DNA from 2 places in the Rhizobium sp. YTUHZ044 genome. Region 1 is predicted to be linked to the other one. Evidence: predicted binding sites of a transcription regulator. Region 1 holds the regulator's gene; the other holds the start of a gene.
What was found. Region 1 encodes HrcA, which represses chaperone genes, less so after heat shock. Its sites were predicted from a motif close to GTTAGCACTCNCNNNNNGNGAGTGCTAAC; they were not measured.

Region 1 (7,843 bases):
CCAGCCGCAACGCGCGCATCGTCTGCGAGCTCTGCAGCCGCACGGATGTAAAGATTTTCGCCGGAGCCGATAGGCCGATCGCCCGCAAGCTGGTGACGGCAGAGCATGTGCATGGCAAGACCGGGCTCGACGGCCCTGATCTGCCCGAACCGACGATGGCGCTGCAGCCCGGCCACTCCGTCGATTTCATCATCGAGACGCTGCGCCGCGAGCCGGAGGGCACAGTGACGCTCTGCACGCTCGGGCCGCTCACCAATATCGGCATGGCCTTCCAGAGGGCGCCCGACATCGTTGCCCGCGTTCGCGAGCTGGTGATGATGGGCGGTGGCTTTTTCGAGGGCGGCAACATTACACCGGCCGCCGAATTCAACATTTATGTCGACCCCGAAGCCGCCGACATCGTTTTCCGCTCCGGCGTCCCGATCGTGATGATGCCGCTCGACGTGACGCACCAGCTGCTGACCCGCAAGGACCGGGTCAAGCGCATGGCCGAGATCGGCACGGCGCCGGCAAAGGCCATGGTCGAAATGCTGGAATTCTTCGAACGCTTCGATATCGAGAAATACGGTTCCGACGGCGGGCCGCTGCACGACCCGACGGTTGTCGCCTATCTGCTGAAACCAGAGCTTTTCCAGGGCCGGGACTGCAATGTCGAAATCGAGGTCCAGTCCGAACTCACCGTCGGGATGACCGTCGTCGACTGGTGGCATGTGACCGACCGCAAGCGCAATGCCAAGGTCATGCGCCATGTCGATGCGGACGGCTTCTTCGATCTGCTGATCGAACGCTTCGCCCGCATCTGATTTTTATCTCCTTCTCCGAGCCGGAGAGGGAAACCGAGCTCAGGCGTCCTTCTCGTCGAAGACGGAATTGATCTCGGCCTCGACCGGCTTCGGGCCACCCTTGGCGACGCCGACCATGGCCGGGCGCAGGACGCGTTCGCCGATGGTGAAGCCGGCCTGCACGACCTGGACGACGGTATTGTTCGGCACTTCGGAGTTCGGCACTTCGAACATCGCCTGATGGAAATTCGGATCGAATTTCTGGCCAACCGGCTCCAGCTTGCGAACGCCGTGGCGCTCCAGCGCCGCGAGCATCGCGCGCTCGGTCATCTCCACACCTTCGATCAGCGTGGTGAGGCCGGCATCGGCCGTGGCCTTGGTCTCCGGAGAGATGGCGTCCAGTGCCCGGCGCAAATTGTCCGAGACGGCGAGCATGTCCCGGGCGAAACCGGCGACGGAATAGGATTTTGCATCCTTGACCTCGCGCTCGGTGCGGCGGCGCAGATTATCCATCTCGGCGGCAAGGCGCAGATAGCGGTCACGCAGCTCGGCATTCTCGGCCTTCAGGAGGTCGATCGGATCCGGCTGGTTTGCCTCCTCCTGCCCGGCAGTGGCTGTTTCGACGTTGACGGCAGCGTCGGCTGCGGCGTTGGCCGCAGTTGCGTCAGGTCCGTTTTTCGTCGTTTCATCGGTCATGACGGTCTCCGGTTGGTATTTTCAGATGCGCCCGATATCGAGGTTTGACCGGAAAAAATCAAGTCTGCGTGACGAAGAAGCGAAAATTCCGCGGCTTCGCCAGTGATGACATCAAAGCGGATTGCGCGACAGGCGGGAGACGAGCTGGGCGGTATAATCCACCATCGGCACGATACGGGAATAATTGAGCCGCGTCGGGCCGATGACACCGACGGCGCCGACAATCCGGTCGTCCTCGTCGCGATAGGGCGCGACGATGAGCGACGAGCCGGACAGCGAGAAGAGCTTGTTTTCCGAACCGATGAAGATCCGAACGCCCGAACCACTTTCGGCCAGGTTAAGAAGCTCGATCAGGCTATCCTTCTTTTCGAGATCATCGAACAGCATGCGCAGCCGGTCGAGATCTTCGGCGCCGGCGAGGCCTTCGAGCAGATTGGCGCGGCCACGGATGATCAGCTGGGCGGGCTTTCCCTCGTCCGGGCTGCCGGCCCAGACGGCGATGCCGCGCTCGACAAGATCGCGCGAGAGCGCATCGAGTTCGTGACGGACATCATCCTTCAGACGGCTTAATTGTTTGCGCAGCTCCGGCAGCGTCTGGCCGGACATGTGGGCGTTGAGGAAATTCGCCGCCTCCGTCAATTGCGACGAGGTGATGCCTGCCGGCAGTTCGATGATGCGGTTTTCCACCTGATCGTGATCGCCGACGAGTACGGCGAGCGCCTTTGTCGGCTCAAGCCGGATGAACTCGACATGTTTCAACACCGGATCGCTTTTCGAGGTGATGACGAGGCCGGCCCCGCGCGAGATGCCGGAAAGCATGCGACTCGCCTCGTTCATCATCGATTCTACCGGATTGCCGCCGCTTTCGGCCCGCACCTGGCGATCGATGCTGGCACGCTCCTCGGCGGAGAGATCGCCGATCTGCATGAAGGCATCGACGAAGAAGCGCAGCCCGATCTGGGTCGGCAGCCGGCCGGCGCTGACATGCGGGGAATAGATGAGACCGAGCTCTTCGAGATCGCTCATGACGTTGCGCACCGAGGCCGGCGACAGCGACATCGGCAGCAGGCGCGACAGATTGCGCGAGCCGAGCGGCTCGCCGCTTTCAAGATACCCTTCGACGATGCGGCGGAAAATTTCCCTGGAGCGTTCGTCCAGTGCAGCAACGGCATCCGAAACCGACGTCGACCTGATGCCCATGAACCTTTTCAAACCCACGCTGATGATGCTCCCGAAAATATAGTCAAACTCGCACCCGTGGCAAAAGGGAATTTGCAAATGGGCGCCGCCAATCGTAGAAGCGGTCAACAACTCCAGGAGATGAGAATGCGGCCTTCAGGCAGAAAAACCGACCAGATGCGCAAGGTCTCGTTCGAGCGCAATTTTTCCAAGCATGCGGAAGGCTCGTGCCTGGTGAAATTCGGCGATACGCACGTGCTTTGCACCGCGAGCCTCGAGGAAAAGACGCCGCCATGGCTGCGCAACACCGGCAAGGGCTGGGTCACGGCCGAATACGGCATGCTGCCGCGGGCAACCGGCGAGCGCATGAAGCGCGAGGCCGCCGCCGGCAAGCAGGGCGGCCGCACGCAGGAAATCCAACGGCTGATCGGCCGGTCGCTGCGCGCCGTCGTCGATCTGCAGGCGCTCGGCGAAAAGCAGATCACGCTCGATTGCGACGTCATCCAGGCCGACGGCGGCACACGGACGGCCTCGATCACCGGCGGCTGGATCGCGCTCTACGACTGCCTGAAATGGATGGAAAGCCGCAACATGATCAAGGTCGACCGGGTCCTGAAGGACCACGTCGCCGCCATCTCCTGCGGCGTTTTCGCCAGCCAACCGGTCATCGACCTCGATTATCTCGAGGATTCCTCGGCCGAGACCGACGCAAATTTCGTCATGACCGGCGCCGGCGGCATCGTCGAAATCCAGGGCACGGCCGAAGGCACGCCGTTCAGCGAAGAGGAATTCAGTTCGCTGATGCGGCTTGCCAAGAACGGCATCGGCGAACTCGTCGCCCTGCAGAAAGAGGCGATTGCGGGATGAACCCCATGCTGGAAGGCATGTTGGAAACGGCGCTCTATGCGCGCGATCTCGATCAGGCCGAGACGTTCTACGAAGACGTTCTCGGGCTTGAAAAGATCACCCGCGCCGGCAATCGGCATGTCTTCTTCCGCTGTGGGCCTGGCGTTCTCCTGATCTTCAACCCCGAGGAAACGATAAAGCCACCGGCACCCGACGCACTGCAGGTGCCGCCGCACGGCATGACCGGGCAAGGCCATGCCTGTTTCCGGGTGTCCGGTCGCAATATCGATGCGATGGCCGAACAGCTGATGGCGGCTGACGTCGCGATCGAATCCGAGGTGCACTGGCCAAACGGCGGCCGCTCGATCTATTTCCGCGACCCTGCCGGCAACAGCCTGGAATGCGCGGAGGCAAAAATCTGGGGCATCGAACAGGATATCTGAATGCGCAAGCTCGAAACCAAAACCATCGTCGTCGCCAGCCACAATGCCGGCAAGATCCGCGAGATCCAGGAACTGATCGGACCGCTCGGCTTCACCGCCAAGTCTGCGGCCGAACTGAATTTCGTCGAACCTGACGAGACCGGCACGAGCTTCGAGGAGAATGCGACGATCAAGGCGGTCGCTTCAGCCAATGCCGCGGGCATGCCGGCGCTTTCGGATGATTCCGGCCTGGTGGTCGACGCGCTCGGCGGCGATCCCGGCGTCTACACCGCCAACTGGGCGGAGACGGCAGACGGCACGCGCGACTTCGACATGGCGATGGCCAAGGTGGAAAAGGCGCTGCAGGATGCGGGCGCCACGACGCCGGAACAGCGCGGGGCGCGTTTCGTCAGCGTACTTTGCCTGGCTTGGCCGGACGGGCACACGGAGCTTTTCCGCGGCGAGGTCGAAGGCAACGTCGTCTGGCCGCCGCGGGGCACCCAGGGCTTCGGCTATGATCCGGTTTTCCAGCCCGAGGGTTACGACGTTACCTTCGGCGAAATGAGCGGCGAGGAGAAACACGGCTGGAACGTCGGCAAGCCACAGGCGCTGTCGCACCGGGCCCGTGCCTTCAAACTTTTCGTCGAAACCTGCCTGGAGGCATAAGGTCTGTTCGTGGGCAATTTCGATACGCCAAGCCTCTCGCGCGACGCCGCGCTGCTGCCCGATACCGGCGAGCCCGGCTTCGGCGTCTATGTGCATTGGCCCTTCTGCGCGGCGAAGTGTCCCTATTGCGACTTCAACAGCCATGTACGCCATCAGCCGGTGGACCAGGAGCGCTTTGCATCAGCCTTTTTGAAGGAGATGGCGGCGGTCCGGGCAATGAGCGGTCCGAAGACGGTGACGAGCATCTTTCTCGGCGGCGGCACACCGTCGCTGATGAAGCCGGAGACGGTCAATGCCATTCTTGACGGCATCGCACGGCACTGGCATGTGCCCGCCGGCATCGAAATCACCATGGAGGCCAATCCGTCGAGCGTCGAGGCCGAGCGGTTTCGCGGCTACCGGGCTGCCGGCGTCAACCGCGTCTCGCTCGGCGTGCAGGCGTTGAACGACCGGGATCTGAAATTCCTCGGCCGGCTGCATGACGTCGCCGACGCGCTGAAGGCGATCCAGCTGGCGCGCGAGATCTTCCCGCGCATGTCCTTCGACCTCATCTATGCCCGGCCGGAGCAGACGGTCGAGGAATGGGAGAAGGAACTGAAGGAAGCGATCTCCTATGCAGTCGACCATCTGTCGCTCTATCAGCTGACCATCGAGGAAGGCACACCCTTCTTTGGCCTGCACAAATCGGGCAAGCTGATCGTGCCGGACGGCGAGCAATCGGCCCTGCTCTACGAGGCGACGCAGGAGATCACGGCGCGTGAAGGCATGCCCGCCTACGAGGTCTCCAATCATGCCCGGCCGGGCGCCGAAAGCCGCCATAACCTGACCTACTGGCGTTACGGCGACTATGCCGGCATCGGTCCGGGCGCACACGGCCGGCTGACGCGTGGGCATGAGAAGCTTGCGACGGCGACCGAGCGCAAGCCGGAAGCCTGGCTCGAGATGGTCGAGCGCGACGGCCACGGCATTCTCGACCAGGAACGGCTCGGTTTCGAGGAACAGTCGGACGAGTTGCTGCTGATGGGACTGCGGCTCCGGGAAGGCGTCGATCTCGCCCGCTGGCAGCAGCTTTCGGGCCGTGAGCTCGACCCGAAACGAGAGGAATTCCTGCTCGAACATAAATTCGTCGAGCGGATCGGCAATTCGCGCCTGCGCTGCACTCCATCGGGCATGCTGATCCTCGATTCCGTCGTCGCTGATCTCGCCTGCTGACATCCAACGAGGTTGATCCGGGCGCGGCAGCGACATCGCCGTCCGCGCCGGAAAACAAGTCTCAGCCGTGGCTGGTCGCGCCCGCCTTGAACAGGCTGCCGGTCGGCGTCTTCAGGAACATCTCGAGCGGAATGTGTTCCTGGTGCAGGAAGCCGGTCGCCGGCAGCAGGCCGTCGCGGACCATTTCTATGACGGCGACGACGGAGGCCGACGTCGTCCAGGCAATCGCCGTGCGGCGGGCGCCGGCAATTTCGATCGGGTAATAGGCGCGCACGAATTCCTTGCGGCGCAGGTTGCCGTTCTCCGTGCCTTCCGCGGCGACATGGACATAGACGACATCGTCTTCAACAGGCGGCTTGGCATTGGTCAGGATTTCGCCGGCGAGCCTGCGCTTGTCGCGCATCAAGAGCTCATGGAAGAAGAAGTTCATCAGCTCCATGTGCCCGGGATAACGCATGGTCTTGTAGTCGAGATTGTCGACCTTATCGAGCATGGTGTCGCACATGGTGCCGAGGCCGCCCGATGTCGTGAAGGCTTCGAGCTTGACGCCGCCGACATAGATGGTCTCGTGCCACTCCATCGGCGAGACGAGCTTGCGCACGCCGCCTTCGATGACCTCACAGTCGTTCAGATATTCGTTGACGACGCCTTCCGGCGACCAGTTGAAGGCATAGCCGAGGAGACCCGTCGGATGCTGCGGCAGGGCGCCGACGCGCATGCGGATCGATCGGCAGCGATCGAAGCCATCGGCGAGGCTTGCCCCGACGACGCCGACGAAACCGGGCGCCAGGCCGCATTGCGGCGCCATCAGTCCGCGGGCGGTCTTCGACAGCTCGATGATGAAATTGGTGGTCGGGACATCTTCGGTCAGATCGAAGTAATGGACGCCGGCAAAATGGGCGGCACGGGCCAGCTCAATGTTCAGATGATAGGGCAGGCAGGACAGCACCGCCTCGACATTCGAGAGCAGTTCGCCGATCAGCTGCGGATCGGATACGTCGCCTGCGCGGCATCTGAAGGGCACCTCGCCCGGGGGCAGCTGCGCATCGACACCGATAACCTCGAAGCCGCCTTCATGCAAAAGCGTTGCCGCCAGCCGCCCGACCTTGCCCAGGCCGAGAACGGCGATCTTTTCGAAACTCATTCATTCCCTCCCATGCGCCCTTTCGGCGCTCGTTCTCGAATGCGGGAGGTATAGAATAAAAACCCTATAAAGGAAAACGGCTGGAATCGCTTCCAGCCGTCAAATTTCCCGACAGGTCCGCCGGTTATTCGTTGATCAGCCGCTTCAGCAGCTCGATTTCGTGCGAAAGCTTGGTGTCACCGGATATCAGCTCCTCGATCTTGCGCACGGCGTGCAGCACGGTCGTGTGATCGCGCCCGCCGAAGCGGCGGCCGATTTCCGGAAAGGAGCGCGGCGTCAGCGTCTTCGACAGATACATGGCAATCTGGCGCGGCTTGACGATGACGCGGGTGCGGCGATTGGAGACCAGTTCCTGGCGCGAGACGTTGTAGTGCCTGGCGACGATGCGCTGAATATCCTCGATCCGCACGCGGCGCGGTTCGCCCGAACCGACGAGATGGGCGAGCAATTCGTCGACGCGCTCGATCGACAGGTTCGGTTCGAAGGAGCGGCGGAAGATCAGTTGGTTGAAGGCGCCTTCGAGTTCGCGGCCGCTGGCCGTGATGTTGCGGGCGACGTGCTGAAGCAGATCTGCCGGAATTTCGAGCGACGGATCCTCGAGACGGGCCGCGGCCAGACGCCGCTTGAGGATTTCGAGGCGCATTTCGTAATCCGGCGCGTCGAGTTCGATGGCAACGCCGCCCTGCAGGCGTGAGCGGACGCGCGGATCGAGAGACTCCAGCTCCCATGGCGCGCGGTCGGCGGCGACGACGACCTGCTTGGCGCTGTCGAGCAGCATATTCAGGAGGTGGCAGAATTCATGCTGGATCATCTTGCCCTGCAGGAACTGCATGTCGTCGATGATCAGGAGATCGATGTTGCGCAATGAATCCTTCAGCGTCAGCGCGTCGTTGTCG
Region 2 (7,843 bases), 470 kb from region 1:
CTTGTGATCTGGGTTGCGTCTTGCAGCTTGAAGCGCGGAAAGATGAAGACGCCGGCCATGCGGCCGCTGTATTTCTCCTCGAGCCCGCTCGACTCCCCCATGCAGAACAGCGGCTGACGGAAACCGTTCCGCGTGATGATCGTCGTCGAAAAACAGAAAGAGGAGCAGTGCGTCGCCGCCTGCTCGAACAGCTCCAGCACGTGGCTGCGATCCTTGGTATCGTAGCAGCGGATCAGGTTCAGCAGGCCGCATTCATCGGCGGAGATGCCGTGCAGCATCGCGCTCCATTTGCCGAGACGGATCAGGCCGGTCGAAAAATCTCCGGTCCAGCTTTCGGAAACTGACAGCTGAGCAAGCATCTGGTGATTTTGATGATTGTCGTTCAGGGAGCCGGTCATCAAGGGCACGGCTGCATTGGCTTTGGCGATCTTAAACAAGGCGTTCCCCAGTTCGGATGCGGCTCCGACGCCGCACGCTCGGCAAACACAAAGAAACAGGATCATGGGACAGGGGCATAATGCCCGCGCCTACACCGGCGATCGTTGCGGCCGTTCGAGTCTCCGGACCGGAGCCTCTCGAGTACGCAACTATGGCATCGCCTTCTCGCGCTCGTCTGATGGCGAAAATCATCGCCGGGCGCGCATCAATTGCAGCGCGGATTTATAGGAGCTTTTGCACAAACGGCAACGGCTTTTTAAGGGCTGTTCGGATCGGCATCAGTTGCGGGAAATGTCGGCATCCCCGCGTCTTCGGCCAGAAGTGATCAGTTTCAGCGCTTTTCGACCCGTTTCGCTGCGCTTGCGGGAGAAAGCCTGCCCCCCGTAAGCAATCTCCCGCGCATAGGAAATGAGCGGCGACATAAGCCTGACGAAAGCTTCGCGAGCGCGGACGCACTGCGCAGCATAAAATAGCGCGCAACGGATCGAATCATTTTTGGCGAAAAGAAAAGGGCGACCCGAGGGCCGCCCTTCCTGTTCCGGATGTGCCGGAATGGATTTCAGTGACGGCTTTCGCCTATCACATCATGTCCATACCGCCAGTTCAGCGCGCTTTACGCGCTGAACCATTTTGAATGATGGGCGGTTTCATGGACGATGTTGTGACAGGCCGGAGGCCTATCACATCATGTCCATACCGCCCATGCCGCCCATGCCGCCCGGCATAGCCGGAGCGTCCTTCTTCGGCAGCTCGGCGATCATGGCTTCGGTGGTGATCAGCAGCGATGCGACGGAAGCGGCATCCTGCAGGGCGGTGCGAACGACCTTGACAGGGTCGATGATGCCCATGCCGATCATGTCGCCATATTCGCCGGTCTGGGCGTTGTAGCCGTAGTTGTCCTGATCCTTGTCGAGGATCTTGCCAACGACAATCGAAGCTTCGTCACCAGCGTTCTCAGCGATCTGGCGGGCCGGAGCCTGCAGAGCGCGACGAACTATGTTGATGCCGGCTTCCTGGTCGTCGTTGACGCCCTTGGCGGAGATCTTGACGGAAGAACGGAGCAGGGCAACGCCGCCGCCCGGTACGATGCCTTCCTGAACGGCAGCGCGCGTCGCGTTGAGGGCGTCGTCGATGCGGTCCTTCTTCTCCTTGACTTCGACTTCGGTCGAGCCACCGACGCGGATGACGGCAACGCCACCAGCGAGCTTGGCAAGGCGTTCCTGCAGCTTCTCGCGGTCGTAGTCGGAGGTGGTTTCTTCGATCTGCGCCTTGATCTGGGCAACACGGCCTTCGATGTCGGACTTGGCGCCCGAACCGTCGACGATCGTGGTGTTTTCCTTGGAGATCGAAACCTTCTTGGCACGGCCGAGCATGTCGAGCGTGACGCTTTCGAGCTTGATGCCGAGGTCCTCGGAGATGACGGTGCCGCCGGTCAGGATGGCGATGTCTTCGAGCATGGCCTTGCGGCGGTCGCCGAAGCCAGGCGCCTTGACGGCAGCAATCTTCAGGCCGCCGCGCAGCTTGTTGACGACGAGCGTTGCAAGGGCTTCGCCTTCGACGTCTTCAGCGATGATGAGGAGCGGCTTGCCGGTCTGGACGACGGCTTCGAGAACCGGGAGCATCGACTGCAGGTTCGAGAGCTTCTTCTCGTGGAGGAGAATGAAGACGTCTTCGAGGTCGGCGACCATCTTTTCCGGGTTGGTGACGAAGTAGGGGCTGAGATAGCCGCGGTCGAACTGCATGCCTTCGACGACTTCGAGTTCGGTTTCGGCGGTCTTGGCTTCTTCAACCGTGATGACGCCTTCGTTGCCGACCTTCTGCATGGCTTCGGCAATGTCGAGACCGACCTGACGTTCGCCGTTTGCGGAGATCGTGCCGACTTGGGCGACTTCCTCCGAAGTGTTGATCTTCTTGGCCTTGGCCTGGAGATCCTTGACGACTTCAGCAACGGCGAGATCGATGCCGCGCTTCAGGTCCATCGGGTTCATGCCGGCGGCAACGGCCTTGGCGCCTTCGCGAACGATCGCCTGGGCAAGAACGGTTGCAGTCGTGGTGCCGTCGCCGGCGATGTCGTTGGTCTTCGAAGCGACTTCGCGGACCATCTGGGCGCCCATGTTTTCGAACTTGTCTTCGAGTTCGATTTCCTTGGCGACGGAAACGCCGTCCTTGGTGATGCGCGGAGCGCCGAACGACTTGTCGATGATGACGTTACGACCCTTCGGGCCGAGCGTGACCTTCACTGCATCGGCGAGAATGTCGACGCCGCGCAGCATCTTTTCGCGCGCGGTGCGGCCAAACTTGATTTCTTTAGCTGCCATGTTTGTGACTCCTGAATTCGATTTGTTCGGGCGAAACGCCCGTCAGCCATTTCGGGAAAGCGGATCGGCCGATCAGCCGATGATGCCCATGATGTCGGCTTCCTTCATGATCAGAAGGTCTTCGCCGTTGATCTTGACTTCAGTGCCGGACCACTTGCCGAACAGAACGCGGTCGCCAGCCTTGACGTCGAGAGCCACGACCTTGCCGGACTCGTCACGTGCGCCGGAGCCGACGGCGACGATTTCGCCTTCCTGCGGCTTTTCCTTGGCGGTGTCGGGAATGATGATGCCGCCCTTGGTCTTCTCTTCGGACTCGACGCGACGAACGACGACGCGGTCGTGAAGCGGACGGAAATTGGTGCTTGCCATTGTCTAATCCCTCGATCGAATGACATTCGCGGACCGGAGCGGTCCACATGGATAAGTGTTAGCACTCCTCTAAGGTGAGTGCTAGCGCTCGAGCATTTAGGGATGGCTCCGAGAGGAGTCAATGAGAGCAATCACGAATTTTTGTGCCGGAATTGTGAAGAGGCGGTGAATTATCGGAGATTGTCGTTGAAATGTTCTCTAACCGTTGCGTTCGGCAACGTCGCCCGACCTTGCCATTCGCTCTGGCCGGGATTGCCGGCGCTCTTGTCTGCCAAGGTGAAGAAAATGCCTTGCCATCGCCTTGCGCCTTTGCAATGTCACCGGTGACTGAAGCAAATCGGGAAATCGGCATGGCCAGGCGGATAGAAAACTTCTCGCAGATATCGGCGCATTACGACGTGGTGCTCTGCGACGTCTGGGGGGTGGTTCACAACGGCGTCGATCCGTTTCCGAAGGCCGCCGCCGCCCTTCAAGCCGCGCGTGAGAGCGGCGTCGCCGTCGTCCTCATCACCAATTCGCCGCGCCTTTCCTGGCAGGTGGTTGAGCAGTTGCGCCATATCGGAGTCCCCGACAGCGCCTATGACCGGATCGTCACCTCGGGCGACGTCACTCGCGGGCTGATTTCAGAAGGGCCGAAGACGGTCTTTCTGCTCGGCCCCGAGCGCGACAAGGCGCTTCTCGAAGGCATTGGCGTCGAACGTCGGCCGGCGGGCGAAGCGCAATCGCTCGTCTGCACCGGCTTTTTCGACGACGAGACGGAGAAGCCCGAGGATTACACCGACATGCTTCTGGATTTTCAGGCACGCGACGTGCCGATGATCTGCGCCAATCCCGACCTCGTCGTCGAACGTGGCCATCGCATCATCCCCTGCGCCGGCGCCATGGCCGCCTATTACGAGCAATTAGGCGGCAAAACGCGCATTGCCGGCAAGCCGCACCAGCCGATCTACGAAGCGACGCTTGCGGCCGCCCGCGAGCTTCGCGGCGATTTTTCCATTGACCGCGTGCTGGCGATCGGAGACGGCATGCCGACGGATGTGCGCGGCGCCTTGAATTTCGGTCTCGATCTTCTCTACATCAGCGGCGGTATTCACGCGAAGGAATACACCTTGAACGGCGAGACCGACGAAGCGATCCTCAACGCCTATCTCGATCGGGAGAAGGCGGCGCCGAAGTGGTGGATGCCGCGTCTTGCATGAAGAGAAGCCAGCCGATGACCGTCTTCCACCGCAATGAAACCCGCGAACCCTTGCCCGCCCATCTCAAGGGCGGGGTGATCGCCATCGGCAATTTCGACGGCGTGCATCGCGGCCATCAGTCGGTGCTGAACCGTGCGCTCGAAATCGCCAAGGCGCGCGGCATTCCTGCCCTGGTGCTGACCTTCGAGCCGCATCCGCGCACGGTGTTCCGGCCGCAGACACCGGTCTTCCGTCTGACGCCCGCGCCGCTCAAGGCCCGCATCCTGGAAACCCTTGGTTTCAATGCGGTCATCGAATATCCCTTCGACTATGAATTTTCGCAGCGCTCGGCCGACGATTTCATCCATTCGATCCTGAAGGATTGGCTCGACGCCTCCGAGGTCGTCACCGGCTTCGATTTCCATTTCGGTCGCGGTCGCGAAGGTGGTCCTGCCTTTCTGATGAATGCCGGCCAGACCTATGGTTTCGGCGTCACTCTGATCGATGCCTTCCGCGACGAGAACGCCGACGTCGTCTCTTCGAGCCACATCCGGGCGCTCCTGAAGGACGGCAATGTCAGCGAAGCGGCCGGCATGCTGGGCTACCGCTACACTGTCGAAGCCGAGGTGATCGACGGCGAAAAGCTCGGCCGCCAGCTCGGTTTTCCCACCGCCAACATGCGCCTGCCGCCCGAGGCCGAACTCGCCGCCGGCATCTACGCCGTCCGCTTCCGCCGCCAGGACGGAATGCTCCACGATGCCGTCGCCAGCTATGGCCGCCGGCCGACCGTCACGGAAAACGGCGCGCCGCTGCTCGAAACCTATCTCTTCGATTTCAGCGGCGATCTCTACGGCCAGCGCTGCGCCGTCTCCTTCTTCGGCTATATCAGGCCCGAGCTGAAATTCGACGGCCTCGATGCGCTCGTCGCCCAGATCAAACGCGACGAGGAGGAGGCGAGGGCGCTGCTGGCGGGCGTCGTGCCGCTCGGCGAACTTGATCGGAAACTGTGTTTCGCCTGAGTTCGTCACGGCTCGGGATATTCCGCATGGTGGAATCGGCCCTGACCTGGGTTGCCAGGCCTGCGATTTCTTCTCTTCCTTTTCCCGGCAAAAACGCCTATGAACCGGCGCTATGACGAAATTTCGGCTGGCGACCACGATACGAATTATCGGCCCGGCCTTCCGCGCGCGCTAAGCGGCCGGGAGGTCCGGGTTTTTGGCGCTTGCGAGCAGGCGCTTCCGCCGCCACCTATTTTCACGTCCGTTGCGCCCCTCCCTGGGCCGCCAAAAACGATTGTCGAACATGACCGAAACCGCCGAAAAGATCGATTACTCGAAGACCCTCTATTTGCCCGAAACCGATTTCCCGATGCGCGCCGGTCTGCCGCAGAAGGAGCCGGAGCTCGTTGCCCGCTGGCAGCAGATGGATCTCTACAAGAAACTGCGCGCCTCCGCCGCCGGCCGCGAGAAATTCGTCCTGCACGACGGCCCGCCCTACGCCAATGGCAACATCCATATCGGCCATGCGCTGAACAAGATCCTCAAGGACGTCATCAACCGTTCGTTCCAGATGCGCGGCTATGACGCCAACTACGTGCCCGGCTGGGATTGCCACGGCCTGCCGATCGAATGGAAGATCGAGGAGGAGAACTATCGCGCCAAGGGCAAGGCCAAGCCCGACCTGAGCGAGCCGGCGGCGATGATCGGGTTCCGCCGCGAGTGCCGCGCCTATGCCGAGAAGTGGATCAAGGTCCAGGGCGACGAGTTCCAGCGCCTCGGCATCGTCGGCGACTTCGAAAACCCGTATCTGACGATGAACTTCCATGCGGAAAGCCGTATCGCCGGTGAACTGCTGAAGATCGCCGCAAGCGGCCAGCTCTACCGCGGCTCCAAGCCGATCATGTGGTCGGTCGTCGAGCGCACCGCGCTTGCCGAAGCCGAGGTCGAATACCACGATTATGAAAGCGACACGATCTGGGTGAAGTTCCCGGTCGCGAAGGGCTCGGAGAGCCTCAAGGATGCCTTCGTCGTCATCTGGACGACCACGCCCTGGACGATCCCCGGCAACCGCGCGATCGCCTATTCCTCACGTGTCGCCTACGGCCTTTACGAAGTCACGGCCGCCGAGAACGATTTCGGCCCGCGCCCGGGTGAAAGGTTGATCTTCGCCGACAAGCTGGCTGAAGAATCTTTTGCCAAGGCAAAGCTGCAGTACAAGCGTCTCGCCGACGTCACGGCTGCCGATCTCGCCGGCATCACCTGCGCGCATCCGCTTAGAGGCCTCGACGGCGGTTACGAGTTCGAAGTCCCGCTGCTCGAGGGCGATCATGTCACTGACGATGCCGGTACCGGTTTCGTGCACACGGCGCCGAGCCACGGCCGCGAAGACTTTGACGTCTGGATGGCGCATGCCCGTGAGATCGAGGCGCGCGGCATCGAGACCAAGATCCCGTTTCCGGTCGACGACGGCGGCTTCTACACGGCCGATGCCCCCGGTCTGGAAGGCGCACGCGTGATCGACGACAACGGCAAGAAGGGCGATGCCAATGATCGCGTCATCAAGGCGCTGATCGATCGGAACGCGCTCTTTGCCCGCGGCCGTCTGAAGCACCAATATCCGCATTCCTGGCGCTCCAAAAAACCGGTGATCTTCCGCAACACGCCGCAGTGGTTCGTCTATATGGACAAGACGCTGTCGGATGGGACGACGCTGCGCAATCGGGCGCTGAGCGCGATCGATGACACCCGCTTCGTGCCGGCCGCTGGCCAGAACCGTCTGCGCGCGATGATCGAGCAGCGCCCGGACTGGGTGCTTTCCCGTCAAAGAGCGTGGGGCGTGCCGATCTGCGTCTTCGTGAATGAGCAGGGCGAAGTCCTGAAGGACGAGGCCGTCAACCAGCGCATCCTCAATGCCTTCGACGCAGAGGGCGCAGACGCCTGGTTCGCCGAAGGCGCCAAGGAGCGCTTCCTCGGCAACGAGCATGATCCGGCCAAGTGGACGCAGGTCATGGATATCCTCGACGTCTGGTTCGACTCCGGCTCGACGCACACCTTCACACTGGAAGACCGCCCCGACCTGAAATGGCCGGCCGACCTTTATCTCGAAGGGTCTGATCAGCATCGCGGCTGGTTCCATTCCTCGCTCCTGGAATCGGCCGCCACCCGCGGCCGCGCGCCCTATAACGCCGTCCTCACCCATGGTTTCACCATGGACGAGAAGGGCGAGAAGATGTCGAAGTCGAAGGGCAACGTCACCGCCCCGCAGGAAGTGATGAAGGATGCCGGCGCCGATATCCTGCGTCTCTGGGTGATGACCTCGGACTATGCCGATGATCTCCGCGTCGGCAAGACGATCATCCAGACCAATGTCGACGCCTATCGCAAACTGCGCAACACCATCCGCTGGATGCTCGGCACGCTCGCCCACGACAAGGGCGAGGTCATTGCGCTTGCCGATCTGCCGGAGCTGGAGCAACTGATGCTGCACCGTCTCTCCGAGCTCGACCAACTCGTGCGCGAGAACTATGATGCCTTCGACTTC

Region 2: groES (co-chaperone GroES) is a predicted target of HrcA. The motif match lies at 3,183-3,211, and genes of this name have one in related genera.

What each region holds. Positions count from the first base shown of each region.
Region 1 is NZ_CP101426.1:801-8,643, reverse strand. Features, by position in the region: gene NL154_RS00045 (nucleoside hydrolase) at 1-803, shown strand, start outside; gene grpE (nucleotide exchange factor GrpE) at 843-1,478, opposite strand; gene hrcA (heat-inducible transcriptional repressor HrcA) at 1,590-2,678, opposite strand; gene rph (ribonuclease PH) at 2,805-3,524, shown strand; gene NL154_RS00025 (VOC family protein) at 3,521-3,946, shown strand; gene rdgB (RdgB/HAM1 family non-canonical purine NTP pyrophosphatase) at 3,947-4,591, shown strand; gene hemW (radical SAM family heme chaperone HemW) at 4,601-5,803, shown strand; gene NL154_RS00010 (saccharopine dehydrogenase family protein) at 5,865-6,947, opposite strand; gene dnaA (chromosomal replication initiator protein DnaA) at 7,072-7,843, opposite strand, start outside.
Region 2 is NZ_CP101426.1:467,801-475,643, forward strand. Features, by position in the region: gene NL154_RS02275 (hypothetical protein) at 1-437, opposite strand, end outside; gene groL (chaperonin GroEL) at 1,119-2,756, opposite strand; gene groES (co-chaperone GroES) at 2,829-3,125, opposite strand; gene NL154_RS02290 (TIGR01459 family HAD-type hydrolase) at 3,476-4,324, shown strand; gene NL154_RS02295 (bifunctional riboflavin kinase/FAD synthetase) at 4,339-5,322, shown strand; gene ileS (isoleucine--tRNA ligase) at 5,606-7,843, shown strand, end outside.